2 regions of the Streptomyces flavovariabilis genome follow, and region 2 is predicted to be linked to the other one. Evidence: riboswitches for the same ligand, from Rfam matches in the RefSeq annotation. Region 2 holds a riboswitch; the other holds the start of a gene.

Region 1 (8,295 bases), on a different contig from region 2:
CAGACCCTTGTCGATCTTCGTGAGCTGCGAGCCGGAGGCGATCGGCACCACGAGCTGGTCCGGCAGCTGCCAGCCGAGCTGCTCGCAGATCTCGTACGCGAGCGTCTTGGAACCCTCCGCGTAGTACGGCCGGAGGTTGACGTTGACGAAGCCCCAGCCCTCGCCGGCCGGGTCGCCGATCAGCTCGGAGCAGAAGCGGTTCACGTCGTCGTAGTTGCCCTCGATGCCGACGAGCTCGCCGCCGTAGACCGCGGCCATGACGACCTTGCCCTGCTCCAGGTCGTGCGGGATGAACACGCAGGAGCGGAAGCCGGCGCGGGCCGCGGCGGCACCCACCGCACCGGCGAGGTTGCCGGTGGAGGAGCAGGAGAGCGTGGTGAAGCCGAAGGCGCGGGCGGCCTCGATGGCCTGGGCGACGACACGGTCCTTGAAGGAGTGCGTCGGGTTGCCGGAGTCGTCCTTGACGAACAGCTTGCCGGCGTCGACACCCAGCTCACGCGCGAGGTTGTCGGCCCTGACGAGCTTGGTCCAGCCCGGGTTGATGTTCGGCTTGTCCGCCACGTCGGCCGGGACCGGCAGGAGCGGGGCGTACCGCCAGATGTTCGCCGGGCCCGCTTCGATGCGCTTGCGGAGCTCCTCGGCGTCGTAGGACGAGAAGTCGTAGGCGATCTCCAGCGGACCGAAACACTCCTCGCACGCGAAGACCGGGCCGAGGGGGACGCGGTGACCGCACTCGCGGCAGCTCAGCGCCGCGGCGGGACCGAGGTCTACGGTGGAGTCAGTGGTGCTTGCAACAGTCTGCACAGCCATGTGAGGCGAGGCCCTTCCTCATCTTCCTCACGACGCATTTCGCCGCGAGACGGATTTGGCACCTTCCCTAGCCGGGAGCCTCGCGAAGTGGTCGCCAGTGACCTACGAGTACCGACTGGAGGGTTGCCGGGGCTTCATCGGGCCGTTTCCCTCTGCCCCTCTGGATGAGCTGTATGTGGTTGTAGGCGGCGGGTGACCCCGGACATGCGATGGTCATCCGCGTTGTTCAAGACTGTAACCGACGACCAGGACAGTTGAGATAGTCGTCCGAACCGCGAGATGGATCACAGTCCCTCCCGCCTGGAGTACGCAGAGGAGCCGCCACGGTGCTGGAAGAAGTCGAGCGCTGGCTGAGCACCCGTTCCTGGTCTGCGACCGATCGCCCCCTCCACCAGGTCCTGGCCGCCAAGCAGCGCACGGGCCGGACGGTCAGCGTCGTGCTGCCCGCGCTCAACGAGGAGGCGACGGTCGGTGACATCGTCGCCGTCATCCGCCACGACCTGATGCGGCAGGTCCCGCTCGTCGACGAACTGGTCGTCGTCGACTCCGGGTCCACCGACCGCACGTCCGAGGTGGCCGCCGCCGCGGGCGCGCGGGTGGTGCACCGGGACGGGATACTCCCGCGCCTGCCCGCCGCGCCCGGCAAGGGCGAGGTGCTGTGGCGCTCGCTGCTCGCCACCCGGGGGGACATCGTCTGCTTCGTCGACGCGGACCTCAGGGACTTCTCGTCCGACTTCGTCTCCGGGATCGTCGGCCCGCTGCTCACCGAACCGGACGTCGACCTGGTGAAAGCCATGTACGACCGTCCCCTCGGTGGCGCTGCCGGGCAGGGCGGCCGGGTCACCGAACTGATGGCGCGCCCGCTGCTCAACATGCACTGGCCGCAGCTGGCCGGCTTCGTGCAGCCGCTCGGCGGCGAGTACGCGGCCCGCCGCTCGCTGCTGGAGCGGCTGCCGTTTCCCGTCGGGTACGGCGTGGAGCTGGGCATGCTGGTCGACGCCCTGCACCTGGCAGGCCTGGACGCCCTCGCCCAGGTGGACGTCGGAGTGCGCAAGCACCGGCACCAGGACGGGCAGGCGCTGGGCCGGATGGCCGCCGCGATCTACCGCACGGCTCAGCTGCGGCTGGCCCGCGGGCATCTGATCCGGCCGTCCCTGACGCAGTTCGAGCGGGGCGAGGACGGCTTCGAGCCGCGGACGTACCGCGTGGACACCGAGGAGCGTCCGCCGATGGTGGAGATCGCCGAGTACCAGGCGCGGAAAGCGGCCTGACCGGGGCCGTTTTCGGCCGGGTACGGAAGATCCGCACGTTTGAGCGTTTCCGGGCCGGGCTAGGTTGAGGCTTATGGCTTCAACGTACGGTGCTGCGCAGGTGCTGGTGGCCTCCAACCGGGGTCCCGTCTCGTACACGGTGGGCGAGGACGGATCGCTGGACGCCAAACGAGGCGGCGGCGGACTGGTCTCCGGCCTCTCCGCGATCGGCTCGGACGCGGACGCGCTGTGGGTGTGCTCGGCGCTGTCCGACGGCGACCGGGAGGCGGTGAGGCGCGGAATCGTAGGGGCGGGGCCGGAGGCCCCTCCGCAGAGGGGCGGTGGCGGGCGACGGGCGGGAGAGGACGGCGTGCGGATGCTGGACGTCCCGGCCGACGTGCACGCCGACGCGTACAACGGCATCGCCAACTCGGTCCTGTGGTTCGTGCACCACATGCTCTACCAGACGCCCCTGGAGCCGGTCTTCGACGCCGAGTTCCGGCGGCAGTGGGCCTCCTACGAGACGTACAACCGGGCGTTCGCCGAGGCGCTGGCCGAGGAGGCGGCGCAGGGTGCGGCGGTGGTGGTGCAGGACTACCACCTGACGCTGGTGCCGGGCATGCTCCGCGAGCTGCGGCCGGACCTGCGCATCGGGCACTTCTCCCACACGCCGTGGGCGCCGCCGGAGTACTTCCGGATGCTGCCGGACGACGTGGCCGGGCAGGTGCTGCGCGGCATGCTGGGCGCGGACCGGCTGGGCTTCCTCACCGAGCGCTGGGCGGAGGCGTTCACCGCGTGCGCCGAGCGGTTCGCCGGCGGGCTCGGCGGCACCCGGATCGGAGTGCACGGGCTGGGGGCCGACGCGGAGTTCCTGCGCAAGCGGGCCCACGAGCCGGACGTCGAGGAGCGGATGGCCGCGCTGCGGCAGGAGATCGGCGAGGGCCGGCGCACCATCGTCCGCGTCGACCGCACCGAGCTGTCCAAGAACATCGTGCGCGGCATGCTGGCCTACCGGCGGCTCCTCGAGGCCCACGCCGAGTGGCGCGAGCGCGTGGTGCACGTCGCCTTCGCCTACCCCTCGCGGCAGGACCTCGCGGTGTACCGGGACTACACGGCCGAGGTGCAGCGGCTCGCGGACGAGATCAACGCCGAGTACGGCACACCGGGCTGGAAGCCGGTCGTGCTGCACGTCAAGGACGACTTCGCCCGCTCACTGGCCGCCTACCGGCTGGCCGACGTGGCACTCGTCAACCCCATCCGGGACGGCATGAACCTCGTCGCCAAGGAGGTCCCGGTCGTCTCCGACGCGGGCTGCGCGCTGGTGCTGTCGCGGGAGGCCGGGGCGCACGAGGAGCTCGGCGAGGACGCGATCACGGTGAACCCCTACGACGTGACGGGCACCGCGGCGGCCCTGCACGAGGCTTTGTCGATGCGCCCGGACGAACGCGCCGAGCGCAGCAAGCGCCTGGCGGCGGCGGCGACGGCACTGCCACCGGCGCAGTGGTTCGTCGACCAGCTCGAAGCGCTGAGGGGCTGAGCGGCGATGAGCGCGAACGCGTTGCCCGCGCCTGTCACGAAGGCCGGGCAGGACGGGCTCGCCGCCCTGCTCGCCGATCCCGGCAAGGCGCTGGTCGCACTGGACTTCGACGGGACGCTCGCGCCGATCGTCGCCGATCCGGAGCTGGCCCGGGCCCATCCGGAGGCGCTGGGCGCGCTGGTGGCGCTCGCCCCGAAGGTCGCCGCCATCGCGGTGATCACCGGCCGGCCGGCCGAGGTCGCGGTGCGCAACGGCGGCTTCGCGGACGCACCGGGACTGGAGCACCTCGTCGTCCTCGGGCACTACGGCACCGAGCGGTGGGACGCCCGCAGCGGCAAGGTCACCGCCCCCGACCCGCACCCCGGCGTCGACGCCGTCCGCGCCGGGCTGCCCGGGCTCCTCGAAGGCAGCGGGACCTGGGTCGAGGACAAGGGCCGGGCTGTGGCCGTGCACACCCGCCGGGCCGCCGACCCGCAGGCCGCCTTCGAGGCCCTGCGCGAGCCGCTCACCGACCTGGCGACCCGGCACGGCCTGATCGTCGAGCCCGGCCGTATGGTCCTGGAACTGCGCCCGCCCGGCATGGACAAGGGCGTCGCCCTCGCCGGCTTCGCCCGGGAGATCGGCGCCGGATCCGTCCTCTACGGCGGTGACGACCTGGGCGACCTGCCCGCCTACGCCGCCGTCGGCACCCTGCGCGCGGAGGGCACCCCGGGCCTGCTGGTGTGCAGCGGCAGCGACGAGGTGACCGAGCTCAGGGAGCGGGCGGACCTGGTGGTGGACGGCCCGGAGGGCGTCGTACGGCTGCTGGCCGCGTTGGCGAACCGGATCGGCTGAGGTCGCGCCCCGAAGGGGCGCGGGGAACTGCGCGAACAACCACGACGCACCTGCACCCCGCGACGGGCAGAAGCCCCACGGCCCTCAACGATCAGACCGGCGCCGCTCCCGGACACGCCGCAGCCGATTGACCGTCACCGGATCATGCGCCAGCGCCCGCGCGTCGTCCAGCAGGGCGTTGAGAAGCTGGTAGTAGCGCACCGGGGCGAGACCCAGCTCCTCGCGGATAACCCGCTCCTTCGCGCCGGGCCCGGAGAAGCCGCGGCGTTCGAGCGCGAGGATGTCCTGCTCCCGGCGCCCGAGCCGCGTCCCGTCGTGCTCCTCGTCCATGCCCGGCACCGTAGCGCCCGCCACCGACAACGCCTACTCCGCGCTCTCCGCCCGGATCGCCGCCGCCTGGAGGTGGCCGAGGACGCCCGAGGGACTGCCGCCGGGCGCGACGGCCTTGCCGATCTGCTGCTTGACCTGGGAGCTGACGTCGGCCCAGGAGGTCTTGCCGACCGGGTAGAGCTCGGAGGCCAGCAGCTCCTCCAGGAACGGCCTGAGGTGCCGGTCCTCGTCCGCGGCGGCCATGGTGCCGGACGCGGAGGAGGTGACCGGCAGCAGGTCGTACTCGCGGGAGAAGGCCAGCACGTTCTTCTCGCTGTAGACGAAGTCGAGGAAGTCGCCCACCTGGTCGCGGTGGCCGTTCTTGCGGAACGCCGTCATCCAGTCGGAGACGCCGAGCGTGGACTTGCTCGGGCCCTCGTGGCCCGGTGTGGGCACCATGCCGTACTTGATGCCGTTCTTGGCGGCGATCTTCATCAGCGAGGGGTGGCCGTTGAGCATCCCGACCTCGCCCTTCGCGAAGCCGGCGAACGCCGCGGCCCGGTTCAGATTGCCCGGCGCGACCGGCCCGGTCAGGTCCTTGCCGACCAGGTCGTCCTTCAGCCAGGAGAAGGTGTCGATGTTCTCCGGGGAGTCGATGCCGTAGCCGTCGACGCTGTCGGTGTAGCCGCCCCCGCCGCTCAGCATCCACTGCATGGTCTCGGCCTGCGCCTCCTCCGGGCCGAGGGGCAGCGCGTACGGGACCTTCACGCCCTCCGCCTTGAGCGCCTCGGCGTCCTCGGCCAGGTCGTCCCAGGACTCGGGCGGGGTGATGCCGGCCTTGGCGAAGAGGGTCTTGTTGTAGAAGAGCACGCGGGTGGAGGCGGCGAACGGCATGCCGTACTGCACGCCCTTCACCTGGCCCGCGGAGGCCAGCTGCCCGACGAAGTCGGCCTGCGTGCGTATGGAGAGCAGGTCGTCGGCCTTGTAGAGCCGGTCCTGGGCGACATAGTCGGCGTACGCGCCGATCTGCGCCATGTCCGGCGGGTCACCGGCGGCGACCATCTCCCTGACCTTGCGGTCGACGTCGTTCCAGGAGTAGACGCTGACGTCGATCTTGACGTCGGGGTGGTCGGCCTCGTACTCCTCGACGAGCTTGTCCCAGTACTTCTTCGAGCTGTTGGCCGCGCTGTCGCCGTAGTCGGCGGCGACCAGCTTCAGGGTCACCTCGGCCGAGCCGCCCGTGACACCGCAGCCGCCGAGCACCGCCGTCATGCCCAGTGCGGACACCACCGCGATCGTTCCTGCCATCCGCCGCCGCTGCACCGCTTCTCTTCCCCAACCCCGGCGTCACCGCCGCCGAAACATTTCGATATCCGGAATAAGGTCTACACCACGTGAGTGGACTAGACCTCTTGCGGGTCCGCGGGTCACACTGTTTCCGTGAGACATGTCATCGCCCTCGACGTGGGCGGCACCGGAATGAAGGCCGCCCTGGCCGGACCGGGGGGCCAGGTGCTGCACCGGGCCCGCCGTGCCACCGGACGCGCCCAGGGGCCGGACGCCGTGGTCGCGGGCATCCTCGACTTCGCCGCCGAGCTGCGTGCCTACGGCACCGAGCAGTTCGGCACGCCCGCGTCCGCCGCCGGCGTGGCCGTCCCCGGCATCGTCGACGAGGCACGCGGCGTCGCCGTCTACGCGGCCAACCTCGGCTGGCGCGACGTCCCCCTGCGCGCCCTGCTGGCGGAGCGGCTGGGCGTCCCGGTCGCCCTCGGCCACGACGTGCGCACCGGCGGCCTCGCCGAGGGCCGGGTCGGCGCGGGCCGGGGCGCCGACCGGTTCCTGTTCGTGGCCCTGGGCACCGGCATCGCGGGCGCCATCGGCGTCGACGGCCGGGTCGAGGCGGGCGCCCACGGCTTCGCGGGTGAGATCGGCCACATCGTCGTACGCCCCGGTGGGGCCCCCTGCCCGTGCGGGCAGCACGGCTGCCTGGAGCGTTTCGCCTCGGCCGCGGCCGTGAGCGAGGCCTGGGCGGCGGCCTCCGGCGACCCGGGCGCGGACGCGGCGGACTGCGCGAAGGCGGCGGATTCCGGCGACCCGAAGGCCCGGGCGGTCTGGCAGGAGGCGGTCGACGCCCTCGCCGACGGCCTGGTCACGGCCCTGACGTTGTTGGATCCACGCACTTTGATCATCGGTGGTGGCCTGGCGGAAGCGGGGGAAACCCTGTTCACGCCGCTGCGGGAAGCGATCCGCAGTCGCATCACCTTCCAGAAGCAGCCGGCACTCGTCCCGGCGGCGCTGGGTGATACGGCCGGATGTCTCGGCGCCGGGCTCCTGGCCTGGGATCTCCTCGACCACACCGACCGCATGGAGGTAACGCCCTGATGGCAGCGGACTCAGGGGCGCGGGGAACTGCGCGACCAGCCCCAACGCACCCGCACCCCGCGACGGCCGGACACCCCACGGTCCTCACCGGCGCGACAGTGGTACTCCCCACAGGCACCGTCGAAAACGGCCGACTGGCCGTCCACGGCACCCGCATCGCCGCCACCGCCCCGGAAAACGCCCAGGTCATCGACGTAACGGACCACTACGTGATCCCCGGTTTCGTCGACCTCCACAACCACGGCGGCGGCGGAGCCTCCTTCACCTCCGGCTCCGTCGACGACATCCTCAAGGGCATCCACACCCACCGCCTGCACGGCACGACCACCCTGGTCGCCTCCACCGTCACCGGCGACCTGGACTTCCTCACCCGGCGCGCCGGCCTGCTGAGCGAACTCGCCGAGCAGGGCGAGATCGCCGGCGTCCACTTCGAGGGCCCGTTCATCTCCCCCTGCCGCAAGGGCGCCCACTCCGAGGCCCTCCTGCGCGACCCGCACCCCGCGGACGTCCGCAGGCTGATCGACGCGGCCCGGGGCCGGGCGAAGATGGTCACCCTGGCCACCGAACTGCCCGGCGGCCTCGACTCCGTACGCCTCCTCGCCGAGCACGGCGTGATCGCGGCGATCGGCCACACGGACGCGACGTACGAGCAGACCGTGGAGGCCATCGACGCGGGCGCCACCGTCGCCACCCACCTCTTCAACGCGATGCCCCCGCTCGGCCACCGCTCCCCCGGCCCGATCACGGCTCTCCTGGAGGACGACCGGATCACGGTCGAGCTGATCAACGACGGCACGCACCTGCACCCGGCGGCGCTCCGGCTGGCGTTCCACCACACGGGCGCGGACCGGGTCGCCTTCATCACGGACGCGATGGACGCGGCCGGGTTCGGCGACGGCCGCTACTGGCTGGGCCCGCTGGAGGTGGAGGTCGCGGACGGCGTGGCCCGCCTGGTGGAGGACGGCACGATCGCCGGCTCGACACTCACCCTGGACCGCGCGTTCAAGCGGGCGGTCACCGTCGACGGCCTCTCCGTCGAGGACACGGTGAAGGCCCTGTCCGCCACCCCGGCCCGCCTGCTCGGCCTGGACGACACGATCGGCTCACTGGAGCCCGGAAAGTACGCCGACCTGCTGCTCCTGGACTCCGCGTACGACCTGAAGGGCGTCATGC
Region 2 (8,295 bases):
GGGACTCCGTGCGGGACACGGTGGCCGGCCTCGAGGGCGGCGCCGACGACTGGATGACCAAGCCGTTCCGCTTCGAGGAGCTGCTCGCCCGGGTGCGGCTGAGACTCCGTACGGCGGCGCGGGCGCCGGAGGTGACGGTCCTCAGGTCGGGCTCCCTCAGCCTGGACCTGCGCACGCGCCGGGCCCGTTCCGGGGAGCGGACGGTCGACCTGACGGCCCGTGAGTTCGTGCTCCTGGAACTGTTCCTTCGGCACCCGGGGCAGGTGCTGTCGAGGGAGCAGATCCTGTCCCATGTGTGGGGGTACGACTTCGACCCGGGGTCCAACATCGTGGACGTGTATGTGCGGACGCTGCGCAGGAAGCTGGGGGCGGAGCGGGTGGAGACGGTGCGGGGGATGGGGTATCGGCTGCCGTAGTGGCGCTTGGGCGCCGTTGCCGGGTGCGGGTCTGTTGTGGCTGGTCGCGCCCACGCGGCGGAGCCCGCACATCGATACAGCCCCGCGCCCCTCGAGGGCGCCGCAGTGAAAGTTCCTTCATGTCGCGCTCATCGATGACTCACCGCCTTCGCCAATCCTCGATGGCGTGCCTCTGAATCCGCGCTCCACCACCGCCCTGTGCGTCGCGCTGTCGTTGTGCGCGCTGCTGGCCGTCCCCGGGAACTTTCCCGGACTCGGCGGCGACGCCCGGTTCACCCTCGCCGTGTTCGCGCTGGCGACCTGTGCCTGGATCGGGACGTCGATCGACGACACGTACATCGCGCTCGGCGCCGGGCTCGCGCTCACGGTGACCGGGGTGATCAGCAGCGACACCCTGTTCGGCACGCTGGGCGATGCCACGGTGTGGCTGCTGATCTGCGCGTTCGTGCTGGCGGCCGCGGTGAGCCGGACCGGGCTCGCCGGCCGGGCGGCGGTGTTCCTGGTCAGCGGGGCGCGCACCGTCCGGCAGCTGGTGCATCTCACCACGGCCGCCCTGGTCGTCACGGCGTTCGCGGTGCCCGCCACCTCCGGCCGGGCCGCGCTCGCGCTGCCGGTGTTCCTCGCCCTCGCGAAGGTCCTGGCCGACCGGAAACGACTGGTGGTGATGCTGGCGCTGCTGTTTCCGACCGTGATCCTTCTGTCGGCGGTGGCGACTCTGATCGGCGCGGGAGCGCATCTGATCACCGTGTCGGTGCTGTGGGAGACGACCGGACAGCACATCGGCTTCACGCAGTGGCTGCTGCTGGGGCTGCCGCTGGCCGTGGCCTCCTCCCACCTGGCCGCGGAGCTGGTCCTGCTGACGACGACCCGGCGCGCGGACCGCCGCGGCCCGGTCCGCATCACCCCCGAGCAGATCCAGCGGCACAGCGAGCAGCCGGTCACCGGCCCCTGGAGCCAGGCCGAGAAGCGCTGCACCCTGCTGCTCGCCACCGTGATCGTCCTGTGGTGCAGTGAGCCGCTGCACCGGGTGCCGCCGGCGCTGGTCGCCCTGATCGGCGCCGTCATCGCCTCCTCGCCCGCCCTCGGCACGGTGCGCCTGAAGGACGCGCTGAAGACCGTCCCCTGGTCGCTGCTGCTGTTCATGGCCGCGACGATGGCGATGGGGGTCGCGCTCGCCGACTCGGGAGCGGCGCGGTGGCTGGTGTCCGGAGTGCCGACGAACGAGTCCCCGGTGCTCTTCCTGACCGTCGTGATCGCGGTCAGCACGGCGGCCCACCTGCTCCTGCAGTCCCGTTCGGCCCGCTCGTCGGTCCTGGTCCCCCTGGTCGTGGCGGCCTCTGCCGGAGCCGGCGTCAATCCGGTGGCCGCGGCCCTCGCCTCGACCGCCGCCGCGGGCTTCTGCCACACCCTGCCCGCCTCGGCCAAGCCGGTCACGCTCTTCTCGCAGATCACCGGGGCTCCCACCTACGCCCCACGCGACCTGCTGCGGCTGTCCGCCGTCCTGGCCCCGCTGACCGCGGCGCTCGTCCTGTTCTTCGCCGTCGCGGTGTGGCCGCTGCTCGGCGTGTCCGTCACCCGTTGAGGAGCTCTCCCATGCTGAACCGTGTCGTCGTAGCCCCCAGCGGCTTCAAGGAGTCCCTGTCCGCGGAGGCCGCCGCCGACGCCATCGCGGCCGGCGTACGCCGGGTCCTGCCCGGCGCCGAGATCGACCTGATCCCGCTGGTGGACGGCGGCGAGGGCACGGCCCTCGCCCTGGCCGCCGCGACCGGGGGCAGGATCGTCACCACGCCGGCCACCGGCCCGGTCGGGGAGACCATCGCCGCGCACTTCGCCCTGCTGGGCGGCGGGGACACCGCCGTGGTGGAGATGGCGGCGGTCGCGGGCCTCTCCCTCGTCCCGCAGGACCTGCGCGACCCGGGCGCCACCACCACGTACGGCGTCGGCGAACTGATCCGCGCCGCCCTGGACTCGGGCGTCCGGCGGATCCTCGTCGGCTGCGGCGACTCGGGCACCTCGGACGGGGGCGCGGGCGCGCTCCAGGCGCTGGGCGCCCGGCTGCTGGACGAGGACGGCCGGGAACTCGCCCGGGGCGGGCGGGAGCTGACCCGCCTGCACCGCGTCGACCCCAGGGGCCTGGACCCCCGCCTGACGGAGGTGGAACTGCTCGTCGCCTGCAACCCGTACAACGTGCTGTGCGGCGAGCGGGGCGTGGCCCGGGTCTTCGGGCCGCAGAAGGGCGCGACGCCCGCGCAGGTGGAGGAGCTGTCGGCGGCCCTGGAGAACTGGGCGTTCGTCCTCACCCGCGATGCCGCCGTGCCGGGCGGCGACCTGCGCTCCGGGCCCGGCACGGGAGCCTCCGGCGGCCTGGGAGCCGGGCTGGCCGCCCTGGGCGCCCGGCTGCTCCCCCGCTTCGACGTGCTGCTGGACCACCTCGACCTGGACGCCCGGCTGGCCCGCGCCGACCTGGTCGTCACCGCCGAGGGCGCCCTGGACCACCAGACGCCGCGTGGCAAGGTCCCCGCCGAGGTGGCCCGCCGAGCCAAGCTCCACGGCCGCCCCGTCCTGGCGCTGGCCGGCACGCTCGGGGAGGGCGCGGGCGATGTGCCGGGGGTGGACGCCTGCCACGGCATCCTGCCCGCCCCGATGGAGCTGGCCGAGGCCCTGCTCCGCGCGAGCGAACTCCTCACGGACGCCACCGAACGGGCCCTGCGGATGATCGTCCTGGGTGCCCGGCTACCGGTTCAGGCGGAGGTGTCCGGCACGCAGCGCCCGTCCTCCGTGCGGTAGTTCCACTTCGCCCCGTCCGTCACGAGCTCCTTCACCGCCCGCACGAACCGCTCCACGTGCTCGTCCGGCGTGCCCGCGCCGAAGCTGACCCGGATGGCGTTGAGCGACTTCTCCCCCGGCGCGGCCTCGGGCGACCCGCACTCCCCCTGCGACTGCGGGTCGCTGCCGAGCAACGTGCGCACCAGCGGGTGGGCGCAGAACAGCCCGTCCCGTACGCCGATGCCGTACTCGGCGGACAGGGCGGCGGCGAAGTGCGAGCTGTTCCAGCCGTCGACGACGAAGGAGAGCACGCCGACGCGCGGCGCGTCGTCCCCGAAGAGGGACAGGAACCGCACCTGGGGAACGTCGGCGAGCCCCTCCCGCACCGCGCGGACCAGGTCCTGCTCACGGGCGACGAGGGTGTCGAAGCCGGCCTCGGTCAGCGCCTTGCAGGCCGAGGCGACGGCGTAGGCGCCGATGACGTTGGGCGAACCGGCCTCGTGGCGGGCGGCGCTGTCGTGCCACTCCACGTCCACTCCCCCGTCCTGGCGCCGGCTGACCTTGCGGCTGGCGCCGCCGCCCGCGAGATACGGCTCGGCCGCGCGCAGCCAGTCGGACCGCCCGGCCAGGACGCCCGTACCGAAGGGCGCGTACAGCTTGTGCCCGGAGAAGGCGACCCAGTCGACGTCGAGGCCGGCGAGGGACACCGGGTGGTGCGGGGCCAGCTGGGCGGCGTCCAGCACAATCCGCGCGCCGTGGGCGTGCGCGGCCGCCGCGAGTTCCCGTACGGGCCACAGCTCGCCGGTGACGTTCGAGGCACCGGTGACGCAGACCAGGGCCGGCCCGTGGCCCCCCTCGATCGGCACAGTGCGGCCGGCGAGGGCGCGCTCCAGAGTCTCGACGGCCTCGCGGGGGCTGCGCGGGGCGTCGAGGAAGGTGACGCGGGCGTTGCGCCACGGCAGCAGGGAGGCGTGGTGCTCGGTCTCGAAGACGAACACCTGGCAGTCGGCGGGGAGCGCTGCGGCGAGGAGGTTGAGGGAGTCGGTGGTCGACCGGGTGAACACGACCTGGTCGCCTTCGCGGCAGTCGAGGAACTCGGCGACGGTCCGGCGGGCGTTCTCGAACAGGTCGGTCGACAGCTGGGAGAGGTACCCGGCACCGCGGTGCACGCTGCCGTAGTACGGCGCGTAGGCGGCGACGTCGTCCCAGACCCGCTGGAGCGCCGGGGCACTGGCGGCGTAGTCGAGCGCGGCGTAGGTGACCTCGCCGCCGGTCACGAGGGGGACGGTGACGTCCCGCCCCAGAACGGGCAGCGGGGCACAAACGGACGGGGCGGTGGCGACGGCGGAAACGGACATGGGTGAACTCCCGTGAAGGCAGGTGGAATCCGCCCGCGAGCACGACGGCTACAAGCGGGGGTGAAGAGAAGGGGGATGCGGAGGCGGGGCTCTGCGGCCCTATCGCATTCGCTGGTTCACGAGAGACTCCTCGTCACGCGCTTGCCACAGACCTCGCTGCCTGCGGCCTGGTCGTCACCCGGGGCACCCCGCCACGGACGGAGGGTTGCCGGACAGTCGGCCGGGGCCTTTTGACTGTCACTCATGACCTGGTCAGGAAAGTACGTGACGTGAGCGCGGTCCCGCAAGTCGAGTCCGCATCGCGGGACCACGCTCACCTCGGTTACGCGTTGCTGGCCGCCACCCAGCGTTCCAGCGTCCGCTTCGCCGCCCCCGAGTCGATCGACTCCGCCGCCTTCGCCATCCCGGCACGGATCTGGTCGGCCAGCGGTGCCGACGTCGGCTCCAGAGCGACCAGCGCCGCCGCCGAGTTCAGCAGGACCGCCTCGCGGACCGGACCGGTCTCACCCTCCAGCAGTCGGCGGGCCACCTCGGCGTTGTAGGAGGCGTCCGCACCGCGCAGCGCCTCCACGGGAACCAGGTCGAGGCCCACGTCACGCGGGTCGAAGGTCTCCTCGGTCACCTCGCCGCCCCGGACGATCCACACCCGGGACGTGGCCGTCGTGGTCAGCTCGTCCAGGCCGTCGTCGCCCCGGAAGACCAGGGACGAGTTGCCGCGCTCGGCGAAGACGCCCGCGACGATCGGCGCCATGCGCGGGTCGGCCACCCCGACGGCCTGGGCACGGACCCGGGCCGGGTTGGTGAGCGGGCCGAGGGCGTTGAACACCGTGCGGATGCCCAGCTGGCCGCGGGCCGCACCCGCGTGCCGCAGCGCCGGGTGGAACTTCACCGCGAAGCAGAAGGTGATCCCGGCCTCCTCGGCGACCTCCGGGACCCGGCGCAGCGGCAGTTCCAGGTTGACCCCGAGCTTCTCCAGCACGTCGGACGCGCCGGACGCCGAGGACGCGGCCCGGTTGCCGTGCTTGACGACCTTCGCGCCGGTGCCGGCGACGACGATCGAGGACATCGTGGAGATGTTGACCGTCTTCGCGCCGTCACCGCCCGTACCGACGATGTCGACCGTCGCGCCGGGCACCTCGATCACGTTGGCGTGTTCGTACATCGTGCGGACGAGGCCGTTGATCTCCTCGACGGTCTCGCCCTTGGCACGCAGGGCCACGACGAACCCGGCGATCTGCGCCTCGGTCGCCTCGCCGCGCATGATCCGGTCCATCGCCCAGGCGGTGTCGTCCGCGCTCAGGTGCCTGCCGTCCAGCAGGCCGTTCAGCAGCAGGGGCCAGGAGCGGCCCGCCGCGGTGTCGCCTCCAGCGGGGGTCACAGCGCTCATAAGCCGCTCCAGGGTCAGGCGTCCCGCACTACGGGACGAGAGTCTCAACGAGGTCCACCCTATCCAGCCCCGGGCAGCGCGAAGGGCCCCGTCCCGAACACCGGACGAGGCCCTTCTGTGGCGTGGCGAAGCAGTCGATCAGTGGTGGCCGTGGCCGCTCGTGATCTCCCGGTGCTCCTCGGCGGTGGGCTTCGGGATCTGGGCACCCTCACCGAAGTAGGCGTCGCTGAGCTTGGCGCGCAGCTTCTCGGAGCCCTTCACCTTGCGCTCGACACCGTTCTCGTCGACCGTCGAGCCGATCTCGGCCGGCTGGTACTGCTCGTGCGCCGTGAGCGTGTACATCTGCTCCTGGCTGAGCGGCTCGTGCACCTCGATGAACTCACCGTGCGGCAGGCGCTTGATGATGCCGGTCTCGCGGCCGTGCAGCACCTTCTCCTTGTCCCGGCGCTGCAGCCCGAGGCAGATGCGCTTGGTGACGATGAAGGCGATGACCGGGCCGACGAAGAACCCGATCCGGACGAACCAGGTGACCGCGTTGATCGACATATGGAAGTGCGTGGCGACGATGTCGTTGCCACCGCCGATCAGCATGATGATGTAGCCGGTGACCCACGCGACACCGACGCCGGTGCGGGTCGGGGCGTTGCGCGGCCGGTCCAGGATGTGGTGCTCGCGCTTGTCCCCGGTGACCCACGACTCGATGAACGGGTAGAGGGCGATGATCCCGAGGAAGACACCGAAGAGCACCAGCGGGATGAACACACCCAGGACGAGGGTGTGGCCCCAGAGGTTGATCTCCCAGCCCGGCATCGCCCGGATGAGACCCTCGGCGAAGCCCATGTACCAGTCGGGCTGGGCACCGGTCGACACCTGGTCGGGCCGGTACGGGCCGAGGACCCAGATCGGGTTGATCGTCGCGATGGCGGAGAGGGCCGAGATGACACCGAAGACCAGGAAGAAGAAGCCTCCGGCCTTGGCCATGTAGACCGGCAGCAGCGGCATGCCGACGACGTTCTTGTTGGTCCGGCCGGGACCCGCGAACTGGGTGTGCTTGTGGTAGAAGACCAGGATCAGGTGGCCGACCACGAGCCCGAGCATGATGCCCGGCAGCAGCAGGATGTGGATCGAGTAGAACCGGGCGACGAAGTCGGTGCCCGGGAACTCCCCGCCGAACAGGAACATCGAGATGTACGTGCCCACGATCGGCACGGACAGGATCGCGCCCTGCGTGAAGCGGACACCGGTGCCGGAGAGCAGGTCGTCCGGGAGCGAGTAGCCGGTGAAGCCGGTGAACATGCCCAGGACGAACAGCAGGAAGCCGAACATCCAGTTGATCTCACGCGGCTTGCGGAACGCGCCGGTGAAGAAGACGCGCATCATGTGCACGAACATGCCGGCGAGGAAGATGATCGCCGCCCAGTGGTGGATCTGCCGGATGAGCAGACCGCCGCGGACGTCGAAGCTGATGTCCAGCGTGGAGGCGAACGCCTCCGACATCAGCTGCCCCTGGAGCGGGACGTAACTGCCGTGGTACTCCACCTCGTTCATCGACGGGTGGAAGAACAGCGTCAGATACACACCCGTGAGGATGATGATGATGAAGCTGTAGAGGCAGATCTCACCGAGCATGAAGGACCAGTGGTCCGGGAAGATCTTGCGCATGTTGGCCTTGGCCAGGGAGTAGATCCCGAGGCGGCCGTCGGCCCAGTCGGCGACCCGCTCACCCGCGGGCGCCTTGCGTCGTTCTTGTGCAGTGCTCATCCGCGCTCCCAGAAAGCAGGGCCGACGGGCTCTTCGAAGTCGCCGAGCGCCTCGAGGTAGCCCTCGTCGTTCACGCCGATGCGGAGCTGCGGCAGGGCGTGACCGGCGGGACCGAAGATCACTCGGGCACCGTCGGAGAGGTCGAAGGTGGACTGGTGGCAGGGGCAGAGCACGTGGTGCGTCTGCTGCTCGTACAGGGAGATCGGGCAACCGACGTGGGTGCAGATCTTCGAGTACGCGACGATGCCCTCGTGCGACCACTCGAGCTCGCGCTTGTCCTTGATGTTGTCCGGCTGAATCCGGACGATCATCAGGGCGGCCTTGGCGATCTCGTTCTGGAACTCGTGGTCGTGCTCCTCCAGGCCCTCGGGCTTGGCGAAGGTCAGCGAACCGACCACGACGTCGGAGGGACGCAGCGGCTCGTTCGTGTTCATGTTGACGAGCAGCTTGCCCTTGGACCACAGCGTGTGGCGGAGCTTGGTGCCGGGCAGCGGACCGAGGTCGCGCAGCAGCACGACGCCGGACAGCGGCACCAGCGTGAGCGCGCCGAACATCGTGTTGCGGATGAGCTTGCGGCGGCCGAGCGCCGACTCCTTGGCGCCTTGCT

Evidence for each region. A riboswitch is a leader RNA that binds a small molecule or an ion and turns the genes downstream of it on or off. The one in region 2 is predicted to bind S-adenosylmethionine.
Region 1: it holds a riboswitch for S-adenosylmethionine, as region 2 does, so the genes downstream of both, thrC (threonine synthase) here and IO24_RS0104005 (aminotransferase class V-fold PLP-dependent enzyme) in region 2, are expected to answer to the same signal.

The regions. Positions count from the first base shown of each region.
Region 1 is NZ_JNXD01000007.1:52,967-61,261, reverse strand. It holds gene thrC (threonine synthase) at 1-810, opposite strand, end outside; SAM riboswitch class I at 826-981, opposite strand; gene IO24_RS0114820 (glucosyl-3-phosphoglycerate synthase) at 1,137-2,081, shown strand; gene IO24_RS0114815 (alpha,alpha-trehalose-phosphate synthase (UDP-forming)) at 2,155-3,597, shown strand; gene otsB (trehalose-phosphatase) at 3,604-4,431, shown strand; gene IO24_RS0114805 (DUF3263 domain-containing protein) at 4,516-4,761, opposite strand; gene IO24_RS0114800 (ABC transporter substrate-binding protein) at 4,795-6,048, opposite strand; gene IO24_RS0114795 (ROK family protein) at 6,181-7,122, shown strand; gene nagA (N-acetylglucosamine-6-phosphate deacetylase) at 7,122-8,295, shown strand, end outside.
Region 2 is NZ_JNXD01000001.1:897,122-905,416, reverse strand. It holds gene IO24_RS0104020 (response regulator transcription factor) at 1-416, shown strand, start outside; gene IO24_RS0104015 (SLC13 family permease) at 583-1,998, shown strand; gene IO24_RS0104010 (glycerate kinase) at 2,010-3,203, shown strand; gene IO24_RS0104005 (aminotransferase class V-fold PLP-dependent enzyme) at 3,158-4,540, opposite strand; SAM riboswitch class IV at 4,673-4,789, opposite strand; gene trpD (anthranilate phosphoribosyltransferase) at 4,863-5,927, opposite strand; gene qcrB (cytochrome bc1 complex cytochrome b subunit) at 6,066-7,688, opposite strand; gene qcrA (cytochrome bc1 complex Rieske iron-sulfur subunit) at 7,685-8,295, opposite strand, start outside.